3 regions of the Streptomyces ziwulingensis genome follow, and region 3 is predicted to be linked to each of the others. Evidence: riboswitches for the same ligand, from Rfam matches in the RefSeq annotation. Region 3 holds a riboswitch; each other region holds the start of a gene.

Region 1 (4,121 bases), on a different contig from region 3:
CGAAGCGGCGGCCCGCGGCGGCGGCCACCTCGCGCAGGAACGCCCGCCGGAAGCCGTCCGACTCCAGCGAACCGTGCCAGTGGGTGCCCCAGGTGTGGCCGACCCGGCAGCCGTCCAGGAACGGCTCCCCGCCCTCGACGGAGGCGACCCCGTGGTGGATCTCGTACCCCTCGACGGGCTCGCCGAGGGCCTCGCCCACCGGCCGGCCGAGGGTCTTCCCGGCCGCGAACCGCACCCGCACGGGCAGCAGTCCGAGCCCGGCGACCTGTCCCCGGCGGCTCTCCACGTCGTCCTCGATGTGCTCGCCGAGCACCTGGAAGCCGCCGCAGATGCCGAGTACCGGCCGCTGTTCGGCGGCCCTGGCGCGGAGCGCGTCGGCGAGGCCCCGCTCCCGCAGCCACTCCAGCGCCCGGACCGTCCCGCGGGTCCCCGGCACGATCACCAGGTCGGCGTCGGCCAGTTCGGCCGGCCGGTCCACGAACCGCACGATCACGCCGGGCTCGGCGGCCAGCGCGTCCACGTCGGTGAAGTTGGACATCAGCGGCACCGCGCAGACCGCGATCCGCAGCACGTCCTCGCCGGCCGGCGGGGCGGTGTCCGACTCCCGGACGGTGCCGCGCAGCGACACCCGCAGCCCGTCCTCCTCGTCGATGCCGAGCCCGTGCCGGAACGGCAGTACACCGTAGGCGCGGCGGCCGGTGAGGCCGCGCAGCATGTCGAGGCCGGGCTCAAGCAGCGAGACGTCGCCCCGGAACTTGTTCACCAGGAATCCGGCGACCAGCGCCTGGTCCTCGGGTGAGAGCAGCGCCACCGTGCCGAAGAAGGAGGCGAAGACGCCACCGCGGTCGATGTCGCCGACGACGAGGACGGGGAGCCCGGCGCCCCGGGCGATCCCCATGTTCACGATGTCGGTCCGGCGCAGGTTGATCTCCGCCGGACTGCCCGCCCCCTCGCAGATCACCGCGTCATACGTGCCCCGCAGCTCGGCCAGGCACTCCAGCACGGTGCCGAGCAGCTCGCGCTGCCGCCCGCCGTGGTAGCCGCGGGCGCTCATCTCCCCGACCGCCCGGCCCAGCAGCACGACCTGGCTGCTGCGCTCGCCACCCGGCTTGAGCAGCACCGGGTTCATCAGCGCGGTCGGCTCCACGCGGCACGCCTGCGCCTGCATGGCCTGCGCCCGCCCGATCTCGGCGCCCTCGCGGGTCACGAACGAGTTGAGGGACATGTTCTGCGCCTTGAAGGGCGCCACCTTCACGCCCTGCCGCACCAGCCAGCGGCAGATCCCGGCGGTGACGACGCTCTTGCCGGCGTCGGAGGTGGTGCCGGCCACGAGCAGGCCACCGTTCATGACGTCCGTCCTTTCGCGGGCGGCCGGCGGACGGGCGTCCGGCGGCCGAGCAGGCGGGCGCCCGCGCACACGCCGAGCGCGAGCCAGCTCACGCGGCGGGAGAGGCGTACGGCCCGGTCGATGTCGCTCACCCGGACGGCCCGCCCGGTGCCGCCGCCCAGCACCGGCCGGTGCTCGACCCGGCCGCCGTACGACAGGGTGCCGCCGAGCCGCACCCCGAGGGCGCCCGCGAAGGACGCCTCGACGGGACCGGCGTTGGGGCTCGGATGGGCGCTCGCGTCGGCGCGCCAGGCCCGTACCGCGCCCCTCGGGTCGCCCCCGGCGGCGACGGCGAGCAGGGCGGTCAGCCGGGCCCCCGGCCAGCCCGCCACGTCGTCCAGGCGGGCCGAGGCCCAGCCGAACCGGCGGTACCGGGGCGACTTGTGACCGACCATGGCGTCGAGGGTGTTCACGGCCCGGAAGGCGAGCAGGCCGGGCACCCCGGCCACCGCGCCCCACACCAGCGCGCCGACCACCGCGTCCGAGGTGTTCTCGGCGACGGACTCCACCACGGCCCGCGCGATCCCGTCCGCGTCCAGGGACTGCGGGTCGCGTCCGCACAGGTGCGGCAGCCGCTCCCGGGCGGCCTCCACGTCGCCGGCCTCCAGCGCGCGCCCGACGGCGCCGGCCTCGCGGACGAGTGACGTACCGCCGACGACGGCCCAGGTGGCGGCCGCGGTCAGGGCGACGCGGGCGGCGGGGGAGGAGCGCACGGCGCGGGCGGACCCGGCGCCGAGGGCCGCGGCCGCGCCGACGCACACGGCGGTGTGCAGCGCGCCCCGCCCCCGGCGGTCGCTCCACAGGATGTTCTCCACGGCACCGGCGGCGCGGCCGAACGCGGCGACCGGATGCCCGCGGCGGGGATCGCCGAGGAGCAGGTCACCGAGGAGGCCGGCGGCGGCGCCGTACGCGAAGACGCGTTCGGCACGCACGGGCTCAGCCGGTCACACGGTCGGGAAGAGACCTGGAACGGAACCTCGCGGGGCAGCCGGGCATCGCGTCGTGTCCTCACTCAGGGTGTCCACGCCCTGGTTCGAAGAGACCGGCGGTGAGAGTTCCTGACTCCCCGGGGATTCCTCCCCGGGTCACAGTGGCGGGACCGCGCCGGATTCGCACCGGGCTTCCTCTCCTGCCGCCGTACATGGCCTCGGCAGTCCACCACGCCCCGCGAACACCCGTCAACTTGCCGTTGACCTGCGAGGGGGGAGTGTGCGAAGGCCCACAGCGAGGCGGGGTGCGAGCGGGCCGGGCCCGCTCGCACCCCGCCTCGTCGCGGATGGCGCCGGTCAGGCGACGATCAGGTAGATCCCGTACGCGACGGCCGCCGCGCAGGCCGTGAAGCAGGCGTACGCGCCGGTGACCGCGAGGCCCGCGGAACCGCCCCGGGCGGTGGCCCGCTCCTGGCGGGAGAGGCCGGCGATGCCCAGGGTGAACAGGGACACCAGCGCCACGGTGATCACGAGACTGACCCCGAAGACGGAGCCGAGGGCTGCCCAGTCGATCTGCATGGTGGTTCTCTTCTCTTCCTTCGTGCCCGGGCGGGATCAGACGGGGGTGGCGGCCGACGCGGCCTTGGACCCGGCGGCGGGGACGGCGGCGGGGGCCGGGACGGTCGCCGTCAGGCCCTCGCTCACGCCCGCCGGGGGCGGCGGGGACACCGCGGCGATGGCGTCGGTGACGACACCGGGCTCCTCGGCGGCGGTGACGTGGGTGTGGTCGACGACCTCGCGCCGGGAGATCCGCCAGATCGCGAAGCTGGCGGCGACGAGGAGGACCGCGACCAGCGCCGTGCCCCAGCCGCCCAGTCCGCAGACCCACTCGGCGAGCGCGGCGACCAGGGCCGCGGCCGGCAGGGTCAGACCCCAGGCGACGAACATCCGGGTCGCCGTGGACCAGCGCACCACGCCGCCCTTGCGGCCGAGACCCGCGCCCATCACCGCGCCCGAGACCGAGTGGGTGGTGGAGAGGGAGAAGCCGATGTGGGAGGAGGCCAGGATGACCGTGGCCGCGCTGGTCTGGGCGGCGAAGCCCTGCTGCGGCTGGAGGTCGGTCAGGCCCTTGCCCATGGTGCGGATGATCCGCCAGCCGCCGAGGTAGGTGCCGAGCGCGATGGCCAGGCCCGCGGAGAGGATGACCCAGACCGGCGGGTCGGAGTCGGGGGCGAGGGCGCCGCCGGCCACCAGGGCGAGGGTGATGATGCCCATCGTCTTCTGCGCGTCGTTGGTGCCGTGCGCCAGCGAGACCAGGCCGGCGGAGGCGATCTGCCCGGCGCGGTAGCCCTTGGTGGCGGCCTTCCCGTCGGCCCCGCGGCCGAGCCGGTAGGTCAGCCGGGCGCCGAGCAGCGCCGCGACCCCCGCCACGATCGGGGCGGCGATCGCCGGCAGCAGCACCTTGGTGACGAGCACGTCGCCGTGGACCGCGCCGACGCCGGCCGAGGCGACGGCGGCGCCGATCAGACCGCCCATGAGGGCGTGCGAGGAGCTGGAGGGCAGGCCCACCAGCCAGGTCACCAGGTTCCAGAGGATCGCGCCCACCAGGGCGGCGAAGATGACCTCGGGACGGATGCCGGTCTCGTCGACGAGACCCTTGGAGATCGTGTTGGCGACCTCCACCGAGAGGAAGGCGCCGACAAGGTTGAGGACGGCGGACATCGCCACCGCCACCTTGGGCTTGAGGGCACCGGTCGAAATGGTGGTGGCCATCGCGTTGGCGGTGTCGTGGAAACCGTTCGTGA
Region 2 (4,121 bases), on a different contig from region 3:
CGCGAGAGAACCGCACCGCCCACCCGCAGCCTCGAACGCGTCGACCCCGCCATCGAACTGAACGTCGTCGGCCGGCACCCCGAGTCGCTGCCGTCCGGCCCGCTCGCGGCGGTCAGCACGAGCATCGGCTTCGGCGGCCACAACGTCGCACTGGCCTTCGCCAACGCCTCATGACCCACCCCTGCGGCGCCCCGTCGGAAATCGTCGATGTCCCCCGGTGAACCGGCCGCCGGGGACGGCCGGCCGCGCACGGTGCTGATGTGTCCCGGGCAGGGAGCCTACCTTCCGGGCGCCCTGCGTCACCTGCGCGAGGTCCCCGCGGTCGCCGAGGTCCTCACCGCCGCGGACGCCGCCGCGGCGGGCCGGGGCGATGCCGCAGCGCCGGTCGGCGCCCTCCTCACCGAGGAGGGCGCACCCGGCCCCGAGGAACTCCTGCGCGCCGACCCCCTCGGGTTCGACCTGGCCACCTACGCCGCCGCGGTCGCCGCCGCCACCCTGCTCCTCGGCCTCGCCCGCCACACCGGCACCCGGGTCGACGCGGTGCTCGGCCACAGCGTCGGAGACCTCGCCGCCCTCACCGCGGCCGGGGTCCTCACCGTGCGCCAGGGAGTCCGGCTGCTGCGGGTCCGCGACCGCCTGCTGCGTACCGCAGGGCTGCCCGCCGCCGGAATGCTGGCCACCGACCTGACCGCCGACCGCGCGGCGGAACTGCTCCGCGCCTCCGGCCTGTCCGAGGTACGGATCGCCGCCCACAACGCCCCCGCCCAGGTCGTCCTCGCCGGGCCCGCCGCCCCGCTGGACCGGGCCCGGCGGGCGGTCCTCGACAGCGGCCACCGCGCCACCCCCCTCACCAGCCGCACCGCCTACCACCACCCCCTCCTCACCGACGTCCACCGCGCCTTCCGGGCCCTTCTGCGCGGCCAGCCGCTGCGGCCCCCGACGCTCGCCGTGCACACCGCCGCCGGCCGCCCCGCCCGCACCCCGGCCCAACTGCGCACCGCGGCGGCCGCCCACCTCACCGAACCCCTCGCCTTCCCGCGGGCCCTGCACGCCCTGCACCGGGCCGGGTTCACCACCTACCTCGACGGCGGCCCCCGCGCCCTGCTGGGCGCCCTGGCCAAGGCCACCCTGCCCGGTTGTGCCGTCGCCGCGCCCCTGCGCACGGCCGCCGGCACCGACCGGGTCCGGGCGCGGCTCGCCGCCGTCACCGCGGGCTGACCGGGCCGCCCGAGGCCACCGACCGGGAGGTTGGTACGCTGCGCAGGCCAGTCGTGCCACATCCGTGGTCGGGGAATCCGGTGTGAATCCGGAACTGACGCGCAGCGGTGAGGGGGACGGGCGGGGCACTGAAGCCACTGGGACAGACCACGCCGGACACCGCGCCGGCGCACACCTCCCGGGAAGGCGCCTCGTCCGGACGAACCCGAGTCCGAAGACCTGCTGGCACCTCCGCGTCCGCGCGGAGGTCGACCGTAGGCCAGGCTCCGCGTCCGAGCCCCGAAAGCTGAGGCATTCCCGTGTTCCGTTCCCCCGTGCGCCCCGTCGCGCTCCTGCTCACCTCCGCCGCGCTGCTCACCGCGTGCGGCTCCGCCCAGGACCCGGACGGGACGGCGGCCGGCGAGGCGGCCGGGTCCGCCGCCACCGGCTACCCGCTCACCCTCGGCAACTGCGGCCACGAGGTCACCCTGAACTCCGCGCCGCGGCACGCCGTCTCCCTCAACCAGGGCTCCACCGAGATCCTGCTCTCCCTGGGCCTGGCGGACCGCCTCGCCGCCACCGCCACCTGGACCGACCCGGTGCTGAAGGGGCTGGAGAAGGCGAACGCCTCGGTGCCGCGCCTCGCCGACAACGCCCCCTCCTTCGAGAAGGTCCTGGACACCGAACCGGACTTCGTCACCGCCTCCTTCGTCTCCACGCTCGGCACCGGCGGTGTCGCCACCCGCGAGCAGTTCGAGAAACTGGGCGTGCCCACGTACGTCTCCCCGTCCGACTGCGCCGCGGGCAAGGACAACGACAGCGCCGGCGACGGTTCCCGCTCCACGCCGCTCACCCTCGACACCGTCTACGGCGAGATACATGACCTGGCGCGCGCCTTCGGCGTCGAGGAGCGCGGCGACAAGCTCGTGGCCGGCCTGAAGGAACGGGTGCGCGAGGCCACGGACGGCCTGGACGCCTCCGGTGTCTCCCTCATGTACTGGTTCGCCAACTCCCAGTCGCCCTACCTCGCCGGCTGCTGCGGCGCCCCCGGTGCCATCACCCGCGCCGTGGGCGCCGAGAACGTCTTCTCCGACACCCACGACGAGTGGCCCCAGATCAACTGGGAGACCGTCGCCGACCGTGACCCCGACGTCATCGTCCTCGGCGACCTGACCCGCAAGTCCCAGACCGCGGAGACCGCGAAGGCGAAGATCCGCTTCCTGGAGACCAACCCCGCCACGCGCAACCTGGAGGCGGTGAGGAAGAAGCGGTACGTTCTGCTCAGCGGGCAGGCGATGAACCCCTCCCTGCGGACGGTCGAGGGGATCGAGCAGGTGGCCACCGGTCTGCGGGACCTCGGGCTGGTCAAGTGACAAGCGCCCGGACGCCCCTGCTCACCGTCGGCGGACTCCTCGCACTGGTCGCCTCGGTGGCCGTCGCGGTGACCATCGGACCGGCCGACATCTCCCCGGCCGACGTGTGGGCCTCCGTCGCCGCCCACCTAGGGCTGGGCGAGTCCACGCTGCCGCCGCTGCGGGACGGCATCGTGTGGGACCTGCGCATGCCGCGCACCCTGCTGGCCGCGGTCTGCGGGGCGGGCCTCGCCCTGTGCGGGGCGGTCATGCAGTCCCTGCTGCGCAACCCGCTGGCCGACCCGTTCGTGCTCGGCGTCTCCTCCGGCGCCTCGACCGGGGCGGTCGCCGTGATCGTGCTCGGGGTGGGCGGGGGAGCGGTGTCGCTCTCCGCCGGGGCCTTCTTCGGCGCCCTGCTCTCCTTCGGGCTGGTGCTGCTGCTCAGCCACACGCTCGGCGGGAGCGTCGACCGCGTCGTGCTGTCCGGGGTGGCCGTCATGCAGCTCTTCTCGGCGCTCACCTCGTTCACGGTGCTCACCTCGGCGGACGCCGAGACCACCCGGGGCGTGCTGTTCTGGCTGCTCGGCTCGCTCACCGGCGCCGACTGGACGCAGGTGCTGCTCTGCGCCGCGGTACTGGCCGGCGTACTCGTCGTCTGCCTCCTGAACTCCTCCACCCTGGACGCGTTCACCTTCGGCGAGGAGGCCGCGGCCGGCCTCGGCGTCCGGGTGGCCCGCACCCGCCTGATCCTCCTGTGCGTCACCGCCCTGCTCACCGCGGCGCTGGTGAGCTGCGCCGGGGCGATCGGCTTCGTCGGACTGGTCCTGCCGCACGCCACCCGCGCGCTCACCGGGGCCGCCCACGCCCGGCTGCTGCCCGTCACCGTCCTCACCGGCGCCGTCTTCCTCGTCTGGGTGGACACCCTCGCCCGTACCGTCCTCGACCCGCAGGAGATCCCGGTGGGAGTGGTGACGTCCCTGATCGGCGTGCCCGCCTTCGTGGCCGTGCTCTACCGGGGAAGGCGGCGGACGTGAACCGGGCAGCGGCCGCGAGGAAGCCGGCGGGCGACCTCCCGGGCGCCGGGGAAGCGGTGGCGGGGACGGCCGGGCTGCGCGCCGACCGGGTCGTCCGCCGTGCCGGCGGCCGGATCGTCGTCGACGGCGTCACCCTCGCCCCCCGACCGGGCGAGACCGTCGGGCTGCTCGGCCCCAACGGCTCGGGCAAGTCCACGCTGCTGCGGCTGCTGGCCGGCGTCCTGCACCCGTCCGCCGGTGTCGTCACCCTCGACGGCCTGGTGCTCGACCGGGTCGGCCGCCGGGTCGCGGCCCGCCGTATCGCCACCGTCGAACAGCAGGTGCACACCCAGACCGAACTGACCGTCCGGGACGTCGTCGCCCTGGGCCGCATCCCGCACCGCAGCCCCTGGGCGGCCGGCTCGGCCGCCGACGGCCCGGCCGTCGCCGCCGCGCTGGACCGCAGCGGCCTGGCCGGACGGGCCGGCCAGTCCTGGCACACCCTCTCCGGCGGCGAGCGCCAGCGCGTCCAGATCGCCCGCGCCCTCGCCCAGGAGCC
Region 3 (4,121 bases):
AGGACCACGTGCAGGATGCCCCAGCCGGTGAGGTTCATCTCGTAGACGTAGCTGCCGATCCGGGCGTACACGTCGTCCCGGGCGATCGCCGCGATGCCCTGGAGCACGGCGAGCGCGCCGTTGCACAGCAGCATGACGCCCGCGAAGACGACTCCTCCCGTCACCCAGCCAGCGGACCGGCCGGAGGAGGCGGGGACCGTGGCGCCGGGGGAACGTGCGGCGTGCTGGCTCATGGGCGTCGTCCTCTCGCACAGACTTCTGCACCGGTTCTCGGCGGTGTTCCGAGCGTGGCCCCGGTGCGGGCGCCCGGCCATGCGGAGTACGCCGAACGGGTGAACCCGGTTTGGGTCGCAGAACATGCGTCCGGTGCCCGCCTCCCGTTGACTGACCGGACCCGGAGGGAACGCGGAGGAGCCCATGACCACGCCGTCGGACGCGGCCGCGCCACCGGCCGGGCGGTCGCCGCGGGAGACCGTGCTCGACCCCCGCTACCTGCGGCTGCTGCTGCTGTGCGTCCTGCTGGGGGTGCCGGTGGCCCTCGCCTGCTTCTTCTTCGTCGGGCTCCAGCACCTGCTCCAGCACTGGGTGTGGACCTCGCTGCCCGAGGCGGCCGGCTACGCCCGTCCGCCCTGGTGGTGGCCGCTGCCCGCGCTGGCCCTGGCGGGCCTGCTGCTGGCGCCGGTCGTGACCCGGATGCCGGGCGGCGGCGGCCATCTGCCGGTGGACGGGCTGGGCGGCGCGCCGGTGGGCCCGAAGGCGCTGCCCGGAGCGGTGCTGGCCGCGCTGGCCGGCCTGCCGCTGGGCGTGGTGCTCGGGCCGGAGGCGCCGCTGATGGCCGTCGGCAGCGGGCTGGCGCTGCTCGCGGTACGCCGGTCCGCCCCGCCCGACCCGGAGGTGCGCGCGGTCCTCGCGACGGCCGGTTCGACCGCCGCCATCTCCACCATCCTCGGCGGCCCGCTGGTCGCGGCGGTCCTGCTCATCGAGGGTGCCGGGCTGGCCGGCGCGAAGCTGGCCGCCCTGCTGCTGCCCTGTCTGCTGGCCAGCGCGGCCGGAGCGCTGGTCTTCACCGGCTTCGGCGACTGGACCGGGCTGAAGATCGGCGCGCTCTCCCTCCAGGACCTGCCGCCGCGGGCCGGCCCGGACGCGGGCGACTTCCTGTGGGGCGTGCCGGTGGCGGCCCTGATCGCGGTACTGATCGCGCTGGGCCGGGAACTGGGACGCTCCACGGTGACCTGGACGCGCCGGAACACCGCCTCACGGACCGTGCTGTGCGCCACGGCGGTCGGGGGCTGTCTCGCCGTCTACGCCCTGGTCACCGGACGTTCCCCGGCCGAGGCGGCGCTCTCCGGGCAGGCGGCGCTCGCCCAGCTCGCCGCGGCTCCGCACGCCTGGTCGGTGGGCGCGCTGCTCGCGCTCGTCGCCTGCAAGGGGCTGGCCTGGGGCATCGCGCTGGGCAGCCTGCGCGGCGGCCCGATCTTCCCGGCCGTCCTGCTGGGCACGGCGACGGCCATGGCCTGCTCGGGCCTGCCGGGGCTCGGTACGACACCGGCCCTCGCCCTGGGCATCTCCGCCGCCGCGTCGGCGGTGACCGGGCTGCCGCTGGCCGGCGCGGTACTGGCGGTACTGCTGCTGGGCGGTGACGCCCACGACCAGACGCCGCTGATCGTCACCGCGTCGGTCGTCGCCTTCCTCGTCGCCCGGCTGATGCGGCGCGGCCGGCCGCCGGAGCAGGCGGGAGGGGCACGGTGACCCGGGGGCCGGGACCGGGGCCGGGGCGGGGGCGGGGGCGGTCCACCGGGGACGCCGGCCCGCCGGGGCGGGTCCGGGGCGCGTGGCGGTGGGTACGGCCGTGGCTGCTGCGGGGGGCCGTCGCGGTGGTCGTGGTCGCCGCGTACTTCCTGCTCCCCCTGGACCGGCTGGGCCCCGAGCGGCCCGTCGTGAGCTGGGTGGTGTTCACGCTGGTCCTCGCCCTGGTGGCGGCGCTGCTGCTGCGCCAGGTCCGGCACGTCCTCACCGACCGCCCCGAGACCCGGCCCGGCCTCGCCATCGCCCTGCTGATGGTGCTCTCCCTGCACGTCTTCGCGGCCGCCTACTACGCCCTCGCCAAGGAGCCGGGCCAGTTCTCGGGGCTCCGCACCCGCCTGGACGGCCTGTACTTCACCGTCGTCACGCTCGCCACCGTCGGGTACGGGGACATCACCCCCCGGGGACAGTCGGCCCGCGTGGTCACGGTCGTGCAGATCGTGTACACGTTCGTCTTCCTGACGGCCTCCGCCACGGCCCTGACCCAGCGGGTGCGCAACCTGGTGGTCCGGCGGCTGGAACGGGACGGACGCGGCTGATCTGGCACCCGGCCCGTCGGGCCCGTCCGCCTGCCCCGCGAGGCGGACCTGCTTGTCAGCGTCCCCGTCGGCGCACTACTGTCACCACGCCTTGGTGAACGGGAAATCGGTGCGATACCGGTGCGGCCCTCGCCACTGTGATCGGGAAGTCCGGCTCCGGCCCCCTCGGGGGCAGCCACTGGGTCCCAGGGGATGTCCCCCTGGTCCGGGAAGGCGGAGCACGGGCGGTGGTACCCGTCAGCCAGGAGACCGGCCAAGGCGCGTCGTCCATCCACGAGGTGCTGGAGAGGGTCTGCTGAGCCATGCACATAGCCGAGGGCTTTCTGCCTCCGGCGCACGCGATCGCCTGGAGTGTCGCGTCCGCGCCGTTCGTCGTCCACGGAGTCCGCTCCCTCACGCGTGAGGTCCGAGAGCACCCGGAGAGCACTCTGCTCCTCGGCGCCTCCGGTGCCTTCACCTTCGTCCTGTCCGCGCTGAAGATCCCGTCGGTGACCGGGAGTTGCTCCCACCCCACCGGCACCGGGCTGGGCGCCGTCCTGTTCCGGCCGCCGATCATGGCGGTGCTCGGCACCATCACCCTGCTGTTCCAGGCGCTGCTGCTGGCGCACGGCGGCCTGACCACGCTCGGCGCCAACGTCTTCTCCATGGCGATCGTCGGCCCCTGGGCCGGATACGCCGTCTACCGGCTGCTGCGCCGCTACGACGCGCCGCTGATGGCGGCGGTGTTCTTCGGCGCGTTCGTCGCCGACCTGTCCACGTACTGCGTGACCAGCGTGCAGTTGGCGCTGGCCTTCCCCGACCCGGGCAGCGGGTTCTGGGGCGCGCTCGGCAAGTTCGGCTCCATCTTCGCCGTCACGCAGATCCCGCTCGCGGTCAGCGAGGGGCTGCTCACCGTGCTGGTGATGCGGCTGCTGGTGCAGTCCAGCAAGGGCGAACTGACCCGCCTCGGCGTGCTGCTGACGCGACCGGCGAAAAGCGAGACCGGCGAGAAGGACGAGACGGGCGAGAAGGGCGAGAAGCAGGAGGTGGTGGCCCCGTGAAGCGCCACACGAAGATCAACGCACTGCTGCTGCTCGCGGTGGCCGCGCTCGCCGTGTTCCCGCTGGTGTTCGGCCTCGGCGACCACAAGGAGGAGCCGTTCGCGGGTGCGGACGCCGAGGCGGAGACGGCGATCACCGAGATCAGCCCGGACTACGAGCCGTGGTTCTCGCCGCTGTACGAACCACCCTCCGGGGAGGTCGAGTCGGCGCTGTTCGCCCTCCAGGCCGCGCTCGGCGCCGGTGTGCTGGCGTACTACTTCGGGGTGCGCCGGGGCCGCCGCCAGGGCGAGGAACGGGCCCTGGCGGCCCGGCAGGACACCCACGCGGCTCCCGGGGCCGGCGGGGCCGAGATTCACGGGGTCGAGGTTCATGGCGCCCACGACGTCCACGAGGACGCCTGAGTGCTGCCGATCGACGCGGCGGCGCACAGCAGCCGCTGGCGCCGCCGCCACCCCGTGGACAAGGCCGTGCTCGGGCTGGGCCTCACGGTGCTCGCGATCTCCCTGCCGGCCTGGCCGGGGGCGGCGCTGGTGCTGGTGACGGCGGTGGCCGTGCTGCTCGGCCCGGCGGGTGTCCCCCCGCGCGCGCTCTGGCGGGCCTACCGGGTGCCGCTGGGCTTCTGCCTGACGGGCGCGCTGCCGCTGCTGGTACGGGTCGGCGGCCCGGACGGTTTCGTGGGCGCCGCCCCGGACGGGCCGGTCCGCGCCGCCGAGCTGCTGCTGCGCACCTCGGCGGCGTC

What was found. Region 3 has a riboswitch for cobalamin ahead of ABEB00_RS27930 (energy-coupling factor ABC transporter permease). Riboswitches for the same ligand answer to the same signal wherever they lie in the genome.
Region 1: another riboswitch for cobalamin. It lies ahead of ABEB00_RS13490 (cobalamin biosynthesis protein); the one in region 3 lies ahead of ABEB00_RS27930 (energy-coupling factor ABC transporter permease).
Region 2: another riboswitch for cobalamin. It lies ahead of ABEB00_RS14930 (ABC transporter substrate-binding protein); the one in region 3 lies ahead of ABEB00_RS27930 (energy-coupling factor ABC transporter permease).

What each region holds. Positions count from the first base shown of each region.
Region 1 is NZ_BAABIG010000023.1:51,920-56,040, forward strand. Features, by position in the region: gene ABEB00_RS13485 (cobyric acid synthase) at 1-1,348, opposite strand, end outside; gene ABEB00_RS13490 (cobalamin biosynthesis protein) at 1,345-2,319, opposite strand; cobalamin riboswitch at 2,421-2,562, opposite strand; gene ABEB00_RS13495 (hypothetical protein) at 2,674-2,895, opposite strand; gene ABEB00_RS13500 (inorganic phosphate transporter) at 2,932-4,121, opposite strand, start outside.
Region 2 is NZ_BAABIG010000025.1:28,795-32,915, forward strand. Features, by position in the region: gene ABEB00_RS14920 (beta-ketoacyl-[acyl-carrier-protein] synthase family protein) at 1-174, shown strand, start outside; gene ABEB00_RS14925 (ACP S-malonyltransferase) at 208-1,218, shown strand; cobalamin riboswitch at 1,250-1,459, shown strand; gene ABEB00_RS14930 (ABC transporter substrate-binding protein) at 1,518-2,570, shown strand; gene ABEB00_RS14935 (FecCD family ABC transporter permease) at 2,567-3,583, shown strand; gene ABEB00_RS14940 (ABC transporter ATP-binding protein) at 3,640-4,121, shown strand, end outside.
Region 3 is NZ_BAABIG010000062.1:31,775-35,895, reverse strand. Features, by position in the region: gene ABEB00_RS27945 (DUF7144 family membrane protein) at 1-233, opposite strand, end outside; gene ABEB00_RS27940 (voltage-gated chloride channel family protein) at 418-1,749, shown strand; gene ABEB00_RS27935 (potassium channel family protein) at 1,854-2,342, shown strand; cobalamin riboswitch at 2,418-2,614, shown strand; gene ABEB00_RS27930 (energy-coupling factor ABC transporter permease) at 2,645-3,382, shown strand; gene ABEB00_RS27925 (energy-coupling factor ABC transporter substrate-binding protein) at 3,379-3,783, shown strand; gene cbiQ (cobalt ECF transporter T component CbiQ) at 3,784-4,121, shown strand, end outside.